DNA from 2 places in the Sphingobium sp. ZW T5_29 genome. Region 1 is predicted to be linked to the other one. Evidence: riboswitches for the same ligand, from Rfam matches in the RefSeq annotation. Region 1 holds a riboswitch; the other holds the start of a gene.
What was found. Region 1 has a riboswitch for cobalamin ahead of ACI3KQ_RS03465 (TonB-dependent receptor). Riboswitches for the same ligand answer to the same signal wherever they lie in the genome.
Positions count from the first base shown of each region.

Region 1 (7,219 bases):
GCGAGGTCGTGTTCTGCACCACCTCGCCGGTCTTCTGGCTAACATAGACGTCGGTCGCCGCCGCGTCGGCCAGCCGCACCCGCCAGAAGGGAGCCATCGCCTTATAATGCCGGGTGACGACCCATTGGTCATGGTCGACCGGATCGACGGAAAGACTGGCCGCGCCGACAAGGGTCCCGGCGATCTGCCGGGCGTGCGATGCGTCGATGCCGTGGATTTCCCGACCGGTTCTTGCCGAGACCGCCCGCCTGCCCGCTTCGGTGGCAAAGCGATAGACCGGCTCTCCGCCTGTCATGCCGAGCCGCATTTTTGCGGGGAACTGCGGTTCTTTGAGGCGCGCCAGGGCCTGATCGGGACCGACATGCACTTGCCCCCAGTCGATCGGCGCTGCGGTCGCCACCCGCTCCGCCGCGCGGAAGGACGGGAAGGAGACATAGAGCATCACCAGCCCTGACAGAAACCAGATGGCGAAGAACAGGCACAGGACGATGCCTGTCCAGCGATGAAAGATATAAAGCCAGCGCTTGACCATCTTCCAGAGCGGCGCGGAGGCGGGAACCGATGGTCCCCGCCCCGCCACTCGTCCAAGGTCAGAAGCCGACATGCAGCGTCGCTTCCACCGTGCGCGGATCGCCCAGCACCCATTGCGTCATGCCATAGGTGGCGCGCGCGTAGGTTTCGTTGAAGACATTGCGCATGCGCAGGGCAAGGCTGGCCCCCGGCACCAGTTGCCACCGCACGCCTATGTCCGTCAGGGTATAGGCGGGGACGACGCGGCTGTTGGCGGCGTCCTGAAACCGCCGACCGACATGGCTGACGCCGCCGTCGGCGATCCAGCCCCTGGCGAATTCCCAACTCACAAAGGCGTTGGCGCTGTTTGCCGCCACATTGGTCGGGCGATTGCCAGTGCGATCGAACAGCGCGCCGCCTACCGATTCATTAAAGTCGTCGTAACGCGCGCGCAACAGGGCGGCGTTCAGGGAGATGCTCAGCCCGTCCAGCGGCTCCAGCGACAGCGATGCTTCGACGCCCCTGGACGATTGCTGGCCCACCTGCACCTGCAGCGTCGGGATCAGCGGATCGGATGTCAGCAGCTTTCGCTTGACGATATCATAGACGGCCAGGGTCCATTGGCCGCGCGATCCCCAGAAAATATGCTTGATCCCGGCCTCATATTGGCGGCCAGTCGACAGGTCGAAGCTGCTCTGGACGGTGCTGGTGGACACCAGCGCGCCGACCGGGTCGGCAGCCGTTGCATATTGCGCGTAAAAGGACAGGGTCGGCACGGGATTATAGACCGCCCCGGCGCGCCATGTGACCGCATCGGGCGTCGACGTGAAATTGTTGGCCGGGGTCACATGATCGGTCTTGGTGATTTCCGGGCGGTCGTAGCGGATTCCGCCCACCAGCGAGAAATGATCGCTGAACCTGATCCGGTCTTCGGCGAAGATCGAATATTGGCGGATCCGGTTGGTGTAGCGCGGCCTGGTCGGTGCGCCGGGTTGATGGATGAAGGTGCCAAGGCTGACCCCGTCCACATCCACGAAGCGGATCGCGTCATTGCCCGAATTGCTGACATTGGCATAGCTGATGCGGTTGAGATCGAAGCCCAGCACCATCTGATTTTCGACGCTGCCCAGGTCATGGCGCAGATTGGCGCTGACCCTGGCCCCGGTCTGTTTCTGGATATGATATAGTTCAAGGAAGCTAGACTGGCGAACCTGCGCGGGCGTCGTGCCGGTTTCGGGTATGAAGGTCAGACGTTCGGCATTCTTCCAATATTTATTGGCGGTCAGGCGATAGAGGGTGGCGTGCAACGTCAAGCCGTCCGAAGCGTCCCAATCGATCTTTGCCTGGGTCCAGTCGTCGCGAAAGCGCAACTGCGCGTCCGACACATTATAGTTTTTGCGACGCAAGGACGGGTCCAGCCTGTCATCCACCAGCGGCGTGCCGAACCATGTGCGCGGGCGTTGCTTGCTGTGATCATGCGACAATGTGACGGCAAGGTCGGGCGCGAGTTGCAGCTTTATCGCGCCAGCCACGGCGAATGCGTCGGAATCGCCGCGGTCCATCCATCCTTCCGACCGGCGATAGCTTGCGTCCGCGCGAAAGCTGAGGCCGTCGGTCAGGGGGCCGCCCGCGCCAGCCGCGACATTCAGGCTGTCATAGGATGCCACGCCGATGCGACCGCTGACCGTCATTTCATCGGACGGCTGCTTGCGCACCACGTTGACGGCGCCGCCGATCGCCCCTTCGCCATAAAGCACGGAGGCGGGGCCGCGAAGTATCTCAACGCTTTGCGCCATCCACGGATCGGCCGGGAAGGTCAGCGTATTATTGTACATGCGCATGCCGTCATACAGCGTCATCACCGAATTCTGCCCGGTGAAGCCACGGCTGGAGAGGCCATATCCAAAGACGCCCGATGTGTTGACAATGCCGGTGGCGCGGGCGGCGGCATCCTGAATGGTGAGGTCGCCGCGCAACCGGATCGCATCGCCGTCGATCGTTTCCACGCTCGCGGGCGTTTCCAGTGGGGTGAGGCCAAGGCGGCTGGCCCCTTCCACCCTGGTGTCGAGCCGCGGCGTTTCCACCGCGCCGGTTACGATGATCGCGGCGCTTTCCGCTTCGGGCGTGGCATCGGGTGTCGCCGCCCCGGCAAGGACAGGCACGGCATAAGCAATGGCCGCAGCAGCAGCCGAATATAGTCTGGTCATATATATACCCCGTCGGCGTCTTGCGACGTTCAGCAGGGGCGTGCCGTTCACGAACGGTCGGCAGCCGACATCGGCCGGACGCCAGGGGCGACCGACACGGCTTCCGATGCGGCCCCAGCCGCTCGGTCGTCGCTCAGACGGAGTTCACCGTGCCGCGGCCATCCCCTGGACCAAGGCAAGAGCGACCAGACGCCGGCAGGTCTCCTGGCTCATGGGTCATCGCTTGATATACGGCCTTCCCAGGCCTCGCAGGATTTAGCGTCCGGCCCAGTGGCTGGCGGAAGGGCGTGAATGCCGTCCGCACATGTATATCGCGCTCGCCACTTACAGTTGCAGGGACAGCCGCGGAATTGGGCCACTTGCGCAGCCCGCACCGCATTCCCTTTTCATCCCCGTTGCCGGGGAACCGACGCGATCTTGATCCTTCCCGCACCCATCGGATGCGGAATGGACAAGGCTCCTTATATTTCCGAATTTTACTATGCAAGGTCAGATCGACGGGGCCTGGACATGCCCGCAGCCACCGACGCAGACCCTTCGCCTCAGGCGGGGACGAGGCGCCGTTCATAGCGCCAGGTGCCCCAGATCTGCTGAGCCCGGCGCATGGCGGTGCGCATGCGGTTTGCAGGGAGGAGCGTCGGTTCGGCCCCTTTATCCGCCAATTCAGGTGGCAGGTCGTGGAATCCGGCGCTGCGGACGGTGGGTAGGCGTACAGCTTCCCGGCACAAGGCGGTGAAGCGCCGCATGACCCCATGGTTGGGCCGTCGCCGGTCGCGTGACAGCATTTCGAAACTGTGGGTCAGCGCAATGAAAGCGCCATGCCTGTCCTGCACCGCATGCCTGAGGCCTGCGCGCATTTCGCCAGCGGACATGGCGCATAGCTGGGCGGGGCGGAAGCTGCCGGGGCAGTCGATGATGCCGCTCACCGGCGCTTCCAGCACGCCCAGCTGGCGCGTGATCCCCGCCAGGGCGCGCGCGCCGGTGATGCGGCAGCCATGTCGGTGATAGGCCGGATTGACGCTGCTGTCCCAGGCGATGCCCAGCTGCGCCAGAGCGCGCAGCGTATCGTCATTCGCGCCGAAATTGCCCGCGCGGAAGGCGTTGATCGTTGGCGCGCCCGCGGCTTCGAGCCATGTTCGGGCCATGTGCAAAAGGATCAGCTGATCATCGAGCGAAAAGTCGCCGATATTGCGTCCTGTCCGCCCCTGAACCGGGGAACAGGCCGCGTCGGCCAGCCATTCGCTATGGATATGCAGCTGCACTTCATGCCCCCGCTGAACGATCGCGGAAACGATGGGCTTAAGGAAATCGGGCCCGAACACCAGCGCGGGCATGGGGTCGAGGAAGAAGACGCCTTTCAGCCCATATTCTTCCAACCGGTCCATCTGCCAGCCGATTCCGTAGCTGCCGCCATGCGCGTCCCCCCAGATCGAGCTGCGGATATTATCATCCAGGCTTATCCCCCGCTGATGCAGCAAGGCGGACAGTTCCGTGTCGACGGTGATCAACAGGGCGGTAGAGGGGTTATCGTCCAACATGATTCCGCACCCTAAGCGGTGCGGTTTAAGGAGCGGTAACTGCGCCCCGAAAGAAGAAACGGGGCGACAGATCAGACCAGCGGATTGAATTCCCCATAGCCGCCCTGGAAGAATAGCAGCGGTTTACCCGGCGTTCCCGCCTCCAGCGCCATGACGCGCCCGACGGCGATATAATGGTCGCCCACTTCATGGACCGCGTCCAGCGTGCAGTCGATCCAGGCGACCACCCCGTCCAGGATGGGGGAGCCATTGGCCGAGGCACGGTGCGTCACGCCGGAAAACCTGTCCTCCCCCTTGCCGGAAAGCTGCTGGCAGAGCGGCCTCTGGTCGCTACCCAGCACATTGACGCAGAATTTCCCCGCTCGTTCGATCAACGGCCAGCTGGTGGACGTCCTGGCAGGGAAAAAGGCGACGAGCGGCGGGTCCAGCGAGACCGAGGTGAAGGAACCAACCACCATGGCGACGGGGGCGCCCTGGTCCATGGCCGTCACGACGCAGACGCCGGTCGGATAATGGCCGAGCACGCGGCGGAAGGTTGCACTATCGATCGCCGCTATTTCCGTCATTGCCACGTGCCTGTTCCCGTCAAAATCAAAGCGCGACGCCTGCCGAGGCGAGCACCGCAAGCGTCAGAAGTTCCGAAGCGTTGGATGACATCGTCGCGATCTGCACCGATTTGTCCATGCCGACCAGCATCGGGCCGATGGTGGTGGACCCGCCGATTTCCCGCAGCAGCTTGGCCGAGATATTGGCCGATTGCAGGCCCGGCATCACCAGGACATTAGCCGGACCGGACAGGCGGCTGAACGGGTAGTTTTTCATGACGGTGGGATTGAGCGCCACGTCCGCCGCCATTTCCCCTTCATATTCGAAATCGACTTCCCGATTGTCGAGCACCTTGATGGCGTCACGCATATTTTCCAGATGCGCGCCGGGCGGATTGCCGAAGTTGGAATAGGACAGGAAGGCGACGCGCGGTTCATGGCCCATGCGGCGAGCGACGGCAGCGGTGCCTTCCGCAATATCGGCCAGTTCGCAAGCCGATGGCCGTTCATTGACCGTCGTATCGGCCAGGAACACCGTCTTGTCCTTCGAAATGACGACGTGGATGCCGAACGGCGTGCGGCCCGGCGCTGGGTCCATGACCCGCTTCACTTCGCGCAGGGTCTGGGCGAAAGGCCGGGTCATGCCGGTGATCATCGCATCGGCGACGCCCATGGTGACCAGCAGAGCGCCAAAGATGTTGCGATCGCGGTTCACCATGCGCTCGCAATCGCGTCGCAGATAGCCGCGCCGCTGCAACCGTTTGTAGAGGGCGTCCACCATGTCGGGCACCAGCGGCGAATTGACGCTGTTGTGCAGTTCAAAGCTTTCAGGGTCGCGCACGCCCAGGGCCTGCAGCTTTTCGATGACATTCTGCCGCCCGACCAGCACCGGAATGCCATAGCCAAGGTCGCGGAACTGGATGGCGGCGCGCAGCACCACTTCTTCTTCGGCTTCGGCGAAAACCACGCGCTTGGGGTTCGCCTTTGCCACTTCATAGGCGGTGGTCAGCACCGAGGTGGTCGGATTGAGACGGCCCTTGAGCGACTGGCGATATACGGCCATGTCCCCAATCGGCTTTTGAGCGACGCCCGATTCCATCGCCGCCTGCGCGACGGCGGCGGGCACGACTTCCATCAGGCGCGGGTCGAAGGGCGCGGGGATGATATAGTCGGGGCCAAAGCTGTGCGAACGGCCATAGGCCTTGGCCACTTCCTCAGGCACCTGTTCGCGCGCCAGTTCGGCAATGGCGTGCGCGGCGGCGACCTTCATCGGTTCGTTGATCGTCGTCGCCCGCACGTCGAGCGCCCCGCGGAAGATGAAGGGGAAGCCAAGGACGTTGTTGACCTGGTTGGCATAGTCCGACCGTCCGGTGGCGACGATGGCGTCGGGGCGCACCTCCAGCACGTCGGGTGGGGTGATTTCCGGGTCGGGATTGGCCATGGCGAAGATGATCGGGCGAGGAGCCATGGCCTTGACCATGTCCTGCGACACCGCGCCCGCGACCGACAGGCCCAGGAACACGTCCGCGCCCTTGATCGCTTCGCCCAGCGTGCGCGCGTCGGTTTTCACCGCATGCGCCGACTTCCACTGGTTCATGCCTTCGGTGCGGCCCTGGTAAATGACGCCCTTGCTGTCGCACATGATGACATTGTTGTGCGAAACGCCAATCGCCTTGATGAGTTCGGTGCAGGAAATGGAGGCCGCCCCTGCCCCGTTCACCACCACCTTCATGTCCTTTAGGTCACGGCCGGTCAGCATCGCCGCGTTGATGACGCCCGCCGCCGCGATGATCGCCGTGCCGTGCTGGTCATCATGAAAGACCGGAATGTTCATCCGTTCCTTCAGCGTCTGTTCGATGATGAAGCATTCGGGCGCCTTGATATCTTCAAGGTTGATGCCGCCAAAGGTCGGCTCCATCAATTCGACCGCATCGATGAACTTGTCGACATCCTCGGTCTTGAGCTCGATGTCGATCGAGTCCACGTCGGCGAAGCGTTTGAACAGGACCGCCTTGCCTTCCATCACCGGCTTGGACGCGAGCGCGCCCAGATTGCCCAGGCCCAGGATCGCCGTGCCGTTGGAGATGACCGCGACCAGATTACCCTTTGCGGTATAGTCGTAGGCGGTCGCCGGGTCTTCCGCGATGGCGCGCACCGGCACCGCGACGCCGGGGGAATAAGCGAGGCTAAGGTCGCGCTGCGTCGCCATCGGTTTGGACGCGATGATCTCAATCTTGCCCGGGCGGCCCGTCGAGTGGAAGAACAGCGCCTCGCGCTCTGAAAATTCCACACTCGACTTGTCGGCCATAGTCCCATCCATTCGCTTTTTTACTTCTAGCGGCCCTAGCGTCATGCCGTGCCTGTGGGCAAGCGCGAGAACGGATTTTTCGCGCTCTTCCCTCAACGAAGCCATGCGGCT
Region 1 is NZ_JBJDRM010000003.1:182,047-189,265, forward strand. Features, by position in the region: gene ACI3KQ_RS03460 (PepSY domain-containing protein) at 1-604, opposite strand, end outside; gene ACI3KQ_RS03465 (TonB-dependent receptor) at 591-2,717, opposite strand; cobalamin riboswitch at 2,894-3,143, opposite strand; gene ACI3KQ_RS03470 (hypothetical protein) at 3,260-4,255, opposite strand; gene ACI3KQ_RS03475 (flavin reductase family protein) at 4,327-4,821, opposite strand; gene ACI3KQ_RS03480 (NADP-dependent malic enzyme) at 4,847-7,108, opposite strand.

Region 2 (7,219 bases), on a different contig from region 1:
TCACTGTCTCATCCCCTGCTTCAGGACCCAGCGGTTCGGGCCTTCCAGTCCCGCCCTTTTTCAAATTCATGCATGCGGCGAAATGCGCGCTCGCATCAATCAGAATCGCTGTTTCCCCTCAATCCCCTCCAGAATTGATGGTCGCCCCATATTGATAGCAGCCGCCCCAGGCAAGGCGAACAAGCGGGAAATAAACCCGGCATCGCGCATGACACGGATTTTATGCCGGTGATGGCCCGAACAATCATCATCCCGGCTGCCAGCCTGTTCACGCCGCGGGCGACGCTGCTTCCTTCAGGGTCAACGGCAACCCCGCCGCCACGAATATAACCTCATCACACCGGGCGGCCATTTGCTGGTTCAGCCATCCCGCTTCGTCGCGAAAACGCCGAGCCAGGGCATTTTCGGGCACGATCGACAGGCCGACTTCGTTGCTGACCAGCATGACCGGCACCGCGCAGGATCGCATGGCATCGGCCAGCGTGGCGCGCCACACGGCAATGTCCTTGTCGGCCAGCATCAGGTTCGACAGCCAAAGCGTGAGGCAATCGACCAATATCGCGCCAGCCCATTCTGACGATGATCGGATCGCGCCCGGCAGGTCGATCGGCGCATCGACCGTTCGCCATCTCTGACCGCGATCGGCCCGATGGCGCGCGATGCGGTCAGCCATTTCTCCATCATGCGCCTCAGCCGTGGCGATATAGGCCAACCCGCCCGACAGGGCCTCGCATCGCGCCTGCGCATAGCGGCTCTTGCCGGATCGAGCACCGCCCAGGACCAATATGTTCACAGCGCGATCTCCACCCATGCGCCTAATCCCCAAAGCAAGGCGCAGGCGCGCAGGAAAATCCCCATCGCCCGGCGCAGATCGCCCGGCGCGACGTCTCCAAGGCTGCCGCCGATCCACGGCTTGTCATGCAGCACCCCGTCATAGCGGATCGGCCCGCCCAGCCGGACCCCTAGCGCTCCCGCCATCGCCGCCTCTGGCCAGCCCGCATTGGGGGACGCGTGCCGCCGATGGTCACGCCACAAGACCCGCCATCCGCGCCCGCCCGCAATGCAGACCAGCAGCCCGGACAGCCGGGCAGGCGCCAGATTGAGTGCGTCGTCAAATCGGGCGGCGGCCCATCCGAACGGCCCATATGGTTCTTCCCGATGGCCGATCAGGCTGTCGGCGGTATTGACCGCCTTATAGGCCCATATTCCCGGCAAGCCCGCCAGCAGCAGCCAGAAAAGGGGCGCGACCACACCGTCGCAAAAGCTTTCCGCCAGGCTTTCCACCGCCGCGCGCGACACGCCGCTTTCATCCAGGCTGGCCGTGTCCCTGCCAACGATGCATGCAACGGCACGCCGCGCATCGTTCAGTTTGCCCGATTCCAATGCCCGCGCCACCCGCGCGACATGGTCATACAGGCTGCGCTGCGCCAAAGCAGGCCAGGCGACCAGCGCCACGCCGACCCAGCCCCAGCTTCCCATGCTCTGCCGGATCAGCCCTTCGGCGGCCCATCCACATCCGATCGCCACCGTCAGCAGGACCAGCAAAGTGGCAACCCCGCCGATCCGCCGCGCTCCATCGCTCGATCCGGGACGGTTCCAACGGCGCTCGCACATCGCGATGATCCGGGCGAATCCGCCAACCGGATGGCCGATCCGCGCGTGCAGACGACCGGGCCACCCCAGCGCCGCATCCAGCATCAAAGCGCCAATGGCCACCGGATCAGCCATCCGCCAGCGCCTTGTCCAACCGCTCCATCGCCGCGGCATCCGCGGGCAGGCCGAAACGCAGCCACCTCGGCTGCGCGTGGAAGGGCCGGGTCAGGATAGCGCGCCGCGCCAGATGTTCGAACAACTGCGCCGCATCGTCCCGCTCCACCAGCCTGAACAGCGGACAGTCGCCCCGCGCCACCAGACCATGCCGGGCGAGCAGCGCGTCCAAACCTGCTGCCTGTTCGCGAAGCGACTCTATGGTAGCGTTGATCCACCCCCTGTCACGATAGGCCGCCGTGCCAAATGCGATGGCCGCAGCCGAAACCGGCCAGTCACCCAACATGCGCCGACAGGCCGCGACGATAGGCGTCGGGCCAAGAACAAAGCCCAGCCTTGCACCTGCCAGCCCGAAAAACTTGCCGAAGGATCGCAGGACGACCAGTTGCCGCCCCTCCCCTATGTCGGGCGCGATGCTCCCGCCCGGCATGCAATCGGCAAAGGCTTCGTCGATGACCAGCCATTGCATGCGCTCCGCCAGTGCCAACAACTGCTCCCGCGCAAAGACGCGGCCATCGGGATTGTTCGGGCTGGCCATCATCAGAACAGAGCCGGATGGAGCCTCTGCGGGATCGCCGACCGGCCTTGCCTTGGCGAAAGCCTCGCCATGCGTGCGATAACCCGGAGTCAGATAGCAGGCGGGGCGGTCGATCAGCTGTCCGACCATGCGCAAGCCGATCTCGCTTCCCGGCACGGCGCAGACATGGGCCGGGGGCAGGCCGAAATGCGCAGCCGCCACTGCTTCAAGCTCCGCCAGCGCGGATGGATCGGGCAAGGACGCCCAATCGACCGCAATCCGTGAACTGCCGGGCCACGGCACAGGGTTGATCCCCGTGGACAGGTCGATCCACGGTTCGACCGAACCATAGCGCTCCTGCGCAACGGCCAGACGGCCACCATGCCAGCGAAACGCGTCGCTCATCGCGCCAGCACCAGCGCCGCCAGCAGCGCGCTTTCCACTATCTCGATCCCCGCTCCATGCCCGTCGCCGGAAATGCCGCCGATGCGCATGCGCAGCCATATCGCCCATGACGGGATCAGCGCGGCAACGATCAACAGGCCCGGCATCCACCAGGCAAACAGGATCGCAACCACGCTCCAGCCCAGCAGGTGCACTGGCCTGACCCCGTGGCGAAATCGGCTCGCAAGTCCTTCATGCAGCGGCGGGAGCCAGCGCGCCCAGAATAGCGGCCCCATCCGCGCCACCATAGCCACGCCGATCAGCCCCCAAGCCGGTACAAACTCCGCGCATAAGCGCAACAGCACCAGCTTCGTTATCAATTGCAGCGCCACCGCCGTGACGCCAAAGCTGCCGACATGCGGGTCTGCAAGCACGAGGGAGAGCCTGCTTCGGTCACCATGAGCCGCCCCAACCGCATCGGCGATGTCGGCCAGCCCATCAAGATGCAGCGCACCGGTCATAGCCACCCAGACCAGCAGAGCCAGCAACGCACCCGACCACGGATCGACCTTGCTACCCAGCAACAGCCCGCCCGCAGCACAGGCGCCGACAATGATACCCGTCATCGGGAACCAGCGGATCGCAGCAGCGAAATCTTCTTCATCCGCCTTCACCGACGGCAGCGGCAGGCAGGTCATGAGCTGCATCGCCAGCACCAGCCGCCTCATATTTGCAGGCCCGTGATCTGCGCGGTGCCGTCCGGCCAAAGCCGCAGGCTCAGCAGCGCGCCATAAGGAAGGTCGAAAGTCCAGCATTGCCGGTGATCCAACCCGCATAGCACCGACAGGGCGGCGCGCATGGCGCCTGCGTGGCTGATGACCAGCGTCGGCCTGATTATATCGCTCAGAGCCGCGCCGACCCGCTCGCAAAGTGCGGACCAGCGTTCCCCGCCCGGCGGTGGGCTGGCGTCGGGGTCGTCCCAGAACGGCGCTAGCGCATCGGCATCCAGATCAGCAGGATCAGCGCCTTCCCACAGCCCGAAGTCCAGCTCTCGCCAGCGCGGGTCGATATGCAGGGTCGCGTTCCGCTCCGTTGCGATGATTTCGCCGGGAATATGCGCCCGCGACAGATCGGATGTTATGACATGCTCAAACATCACGGCGCGCGCCCGATCGACGCACAGCGCCATGCCGTCGGGATCAGGCGGCGAGTTACAATGGCCTAGCAGCCTGCCCGCCATTTCCGGGACGCCATGGCGCATCAGATGAATGGAGATTCCCGTCATTGTCCGCTGGCGACCGCAGCTTGCGCAAAGGTGGCCATGTTGCCATGCGCCGCGAGGGCCGATCGCACGACCTGCGCCGCCACCGCTGCGCCGCTCCCTTCGCCCAGCCGCATGTCCAGCCGCAGCAATGGGTCAAGACCAAGCACGTCGAGCACCCGCCCATGCCCCGCCTCCGCGGAACAATGGGCGGCCAGGCAATGGTCGGTAATTTGCGGATTGTCGCGTGCCAGCGGAGCGACCGCCGCCGCGCAGATGAATCCATCCAGCATCACCGGCAGGCGGGCAAGGCGCGCCGCCAGCACCGCGCCAGCGATTGCGGCAATCTCCCGCCCGCCAAGGCATCGCAACGTTTCGAACGCGTCCCCGCAATCCCCGCCATGCCGGGCAAGCGCCAGCCTGACAGCCTCGACCTTCCGACCGACGCCCGCTGCGTCGACGCCGGTGCCCCGGCCAACCCACTGTTCGGCGTCCCCGCCCAGCACATGCGCACAAATGGCGGCGGCGACAGTCGTGTTGGCGATGCCCATCTCTCCCAGCAACAACAGGTCGATACCGGCTTGGATGACCGCTGCCCCGGCATTGATCGCCGCCAGGCACTCGGCTTCGGTCATTGCCGGGCAATGGGTAATATCGCCAGTGGGACGATCCAGATCGATTGGCACAATGACCAGTTCCGCCCCGCAGGCGGCGGCGAGCGCGTTGATGGCCGCGCCCCCCTTTCGGAAATTCGCGACCATCTGGGCCGTCACTTCGGGTGGAAAGGCGCTGACCCCGCGCGCAGCCACACCGTGATTGCCAGCGAACAGCGCGACGCGGATCCTGTCTGCGCCGGGCCGCTCCCGCCCCTGCCATCCCGCCATGAACAGCGCGATATCCTCCAGCCGCCCCAGCGAACCGGCGGGCTTGGTCAAAGATGCCTGCCGCCTGGCCGCCGCTTCGATTGCGCCTTGGTCGGGGACGGGCAATGTCGCCAGCGCCTGATCGAATGCGGCCCGGTCGCGAAAGAACGTCATGTGCAGACAAAGCCGTCGGGCGGCGTGCGGACGATGAAATGACCCTTCACCCCCTGCGGCCAGTCGGCATAGCGCACGACGCCCTCCGCGCTTGCCGCGTGGCGGACTGCATAATCGAGGATCGCGCGCGCCGCCGTTTCATCGGGGGTGAAATCGCCCAGCACATAACCGACCTTGCCGGGCGCGCGCAGATGGACGGTGCAATGTCGCTGACACGCGAAAAGGCATGGCATTTCCTGCACTTCCACGTCCGCATAGGCGCTGTCGCCTGCCTGCACCGCCCGCAACGCCTGCGCCAGCAGGGCGCCGCCGCGCCTTCCTTCGCCATCTTCCCGTTGTTCGGGGGACAGGCGGCAGGTCGAACAGACCACCACCGCCGCCCCGGCTTCGACCGCGCGCAGCATCAGCCGCGCCCCGGCATCAAATAATGGATCATCATCCTTGGCTCCGCCTTCCGACCGCAAACAGCCTTGTGGCGGGGACGAAGCGGGAAGCGCACAACGAAATGCGTCCCGCACGACCTAGCCGGCAAGGCAATGGCTGTCGCTCGGCGAGGATACCCCCGTTCGTCCGGCACACCCTGTCCGGTCGAAGAACGACTGCGGCAGGCAGGTCTCCTGGCTCACGGGTCAATGCGTCCGGCCGCCTTCTCGGGAACGCCCCAAGGGGTCCCAATGGCGTGAATGGCCGTTCGCTCACCGCTTACAGTTGCAGGGGCAGCGCGGGCTTTACCCGACTTCCCTTTTCATCCCCTTGCGAGGAACCTGTCGCGTCGCCGCTGATAATGCGGGCGGGCGGTGGTCGCAAGGGATAGATGGGGCATGGGCCTTTCGCTGCCCATGCCCCGCCGGATCAGAAGTCCAGTTCCGCCCGCCATCCCACGACATTGACGCCATAGTCCCGGTCGGTTCCGGCGGGGATCGCCGCGTCGGTATAGCGCAGGTGCGCGTAGTTGAGGTTGAAGCGCAGATATTCGATCGGGGTCCATACCAGCCCCAATATCCAGGCATTCTGCGTGCCGCCGACGATGTCCTTGTCGTTAAGGTCCAGATAATCGTAGCGCGCCGTCACCTGAAGCGACCCCATGCCCCCGTCGCCAAATTCCTGCTTGGGCTTGGTGCTGCCGAAAATGCCATTCTTGTACGACCGGGTTTCGCCCGTCAGGAAATAGCCGACCTCTGCATAGCCGCCAAAGAAGGTCGGGTCCGAAAGGCCGGGCCGTTTCGTGCGCAACCAATGCGTTTCACCGGCCCAGTGAAGCGGCCCGCGGGTGCCCGCAAATTCCAGCCCATAATGGGATTCGCCCGTCGCATCGATCGACGGCGTGGCGAGAAAGCGCGTGTTGATGCTGTGCAGATAGGGCCGCTGGCGATAACGCTGCGGCTCGTCGGCCAGTCGGTTGAAGTCGCGCCAATGCCCCGATGCGCCGAAATGCAGCTGCGTCTTGCCGATGCGCGGCGCCAGCACGACGCGACCGTCCACGCTATAGCTGTTATTTTCGTCCCCATCCTCGTCATTGGTCAGCGAATCGGCGCTGTCGGAAAACAGGCCAAGCTGGGCGAGCAGGATGCCGGAGCGATATTGGGCCGACAGGCCGAGGCGACGCTCGAAATTGAAGGCGTCGGTAAAGGCGGCGCGCTCCATCACCGAACCGGTCGTATCGCCAATCAGTTCGTCCAGCGACTGGAACTGGTTATGATTGCCCAGCGTCACCAGCCACTTGCCATTTTCATAGGTGATGAAGGTGTCGACCAGATCGATGCTGTTGTCCGACAATTCGGTTTCCAGCTTATAGCCGAACCCGGCCCCCAGCTGACCTTCCGCGCCTAATCGCAAGCGGCGAAGCTCATTCGAATAGCCCTGCGCCCGATCGGATATGTTGCCCGGCGCCATCAGCAGGGCGGCGTCATATTGAATGCGGCCCTTGACCTTGAACTTTGCGTCGTCACTGGAAAATTGCGGGCTGCCCTTCCAGCTGATCTTGGTTGCAGGCTCAGCCGCAGCCGCCGGTTTGGACGCGCTGGCAAGCGCCGGTGGAACAGCCGAACCCCCCGAACCCGCCGCAGCCGAAACAGGCGCCGCCACATCCAGGCGCGTTTCCAACATCTGCACCTGCGCCTTGAGCGCGGCGATCTGCGCGCGCAACTGCTCGGCTTCGCCCTGGCTGATCGACTGTGCGCTCGCCCATGAGGGCGCTGCTATCTGGAGCATCGCGATGGCGATCGCCCAACGGCTGGCTTTCATTGCTTGGTC
Region 2 is NZ_JBJDRM010000011.1:78,029-85,247, forward strand. Features, by position in the region: gene ACI3KQ_RS11065 (NAD(P) transhydrogenase subunit alpha) at 1-4, opposite strand, end outside; gene cobU (bifunctional adenosylcobinamide kinase/adenosylcobinamide-phosphate guanylyltransferase) at 269-787, opposite strand; gene cbiB (adenosylcobinamide-phosphate synthase CbiB) at 790-1,728, opposite strand; gene ACI3KQ_RS11080 (threonine-phosphate decarboxylase) at 1,721-2,689, opposite strand; gene ACI3KQ_RS11085 (adenosylcobinamide-GDP ribazoletransferase) at 2,686-3,396, opposite strand; gene ACI3KQ_RS11090 (histidine phosphatase family protein) at 3,393-3,953, opposite strand; gene cobT (nicotinate-nucleotide--dimethylbenzimidazole phosphoribosyltransferase) at 3,950-4,966, opposite strand; gene ACI3KQ_RS11100 (DUF1636 domain-containing protein) at 4,963-5,370, opposite strand; cobalamin riboswitch at 5,556-5,749, opposite strand; gene ACI3KQ_RS11105 (OprO/OprP family phosphate-selective porin) at 5,819-7,210, opposite strand.
Region 2: linked by a shared signal. The riboswitch ahead of ACI3KQ_RS11100 (DUF1636 domain-containing protein) and the one ahead of ACI3KQ_RS03465 (TonB-dependent receptor) in region 1 are both predicted to bind cobalamin.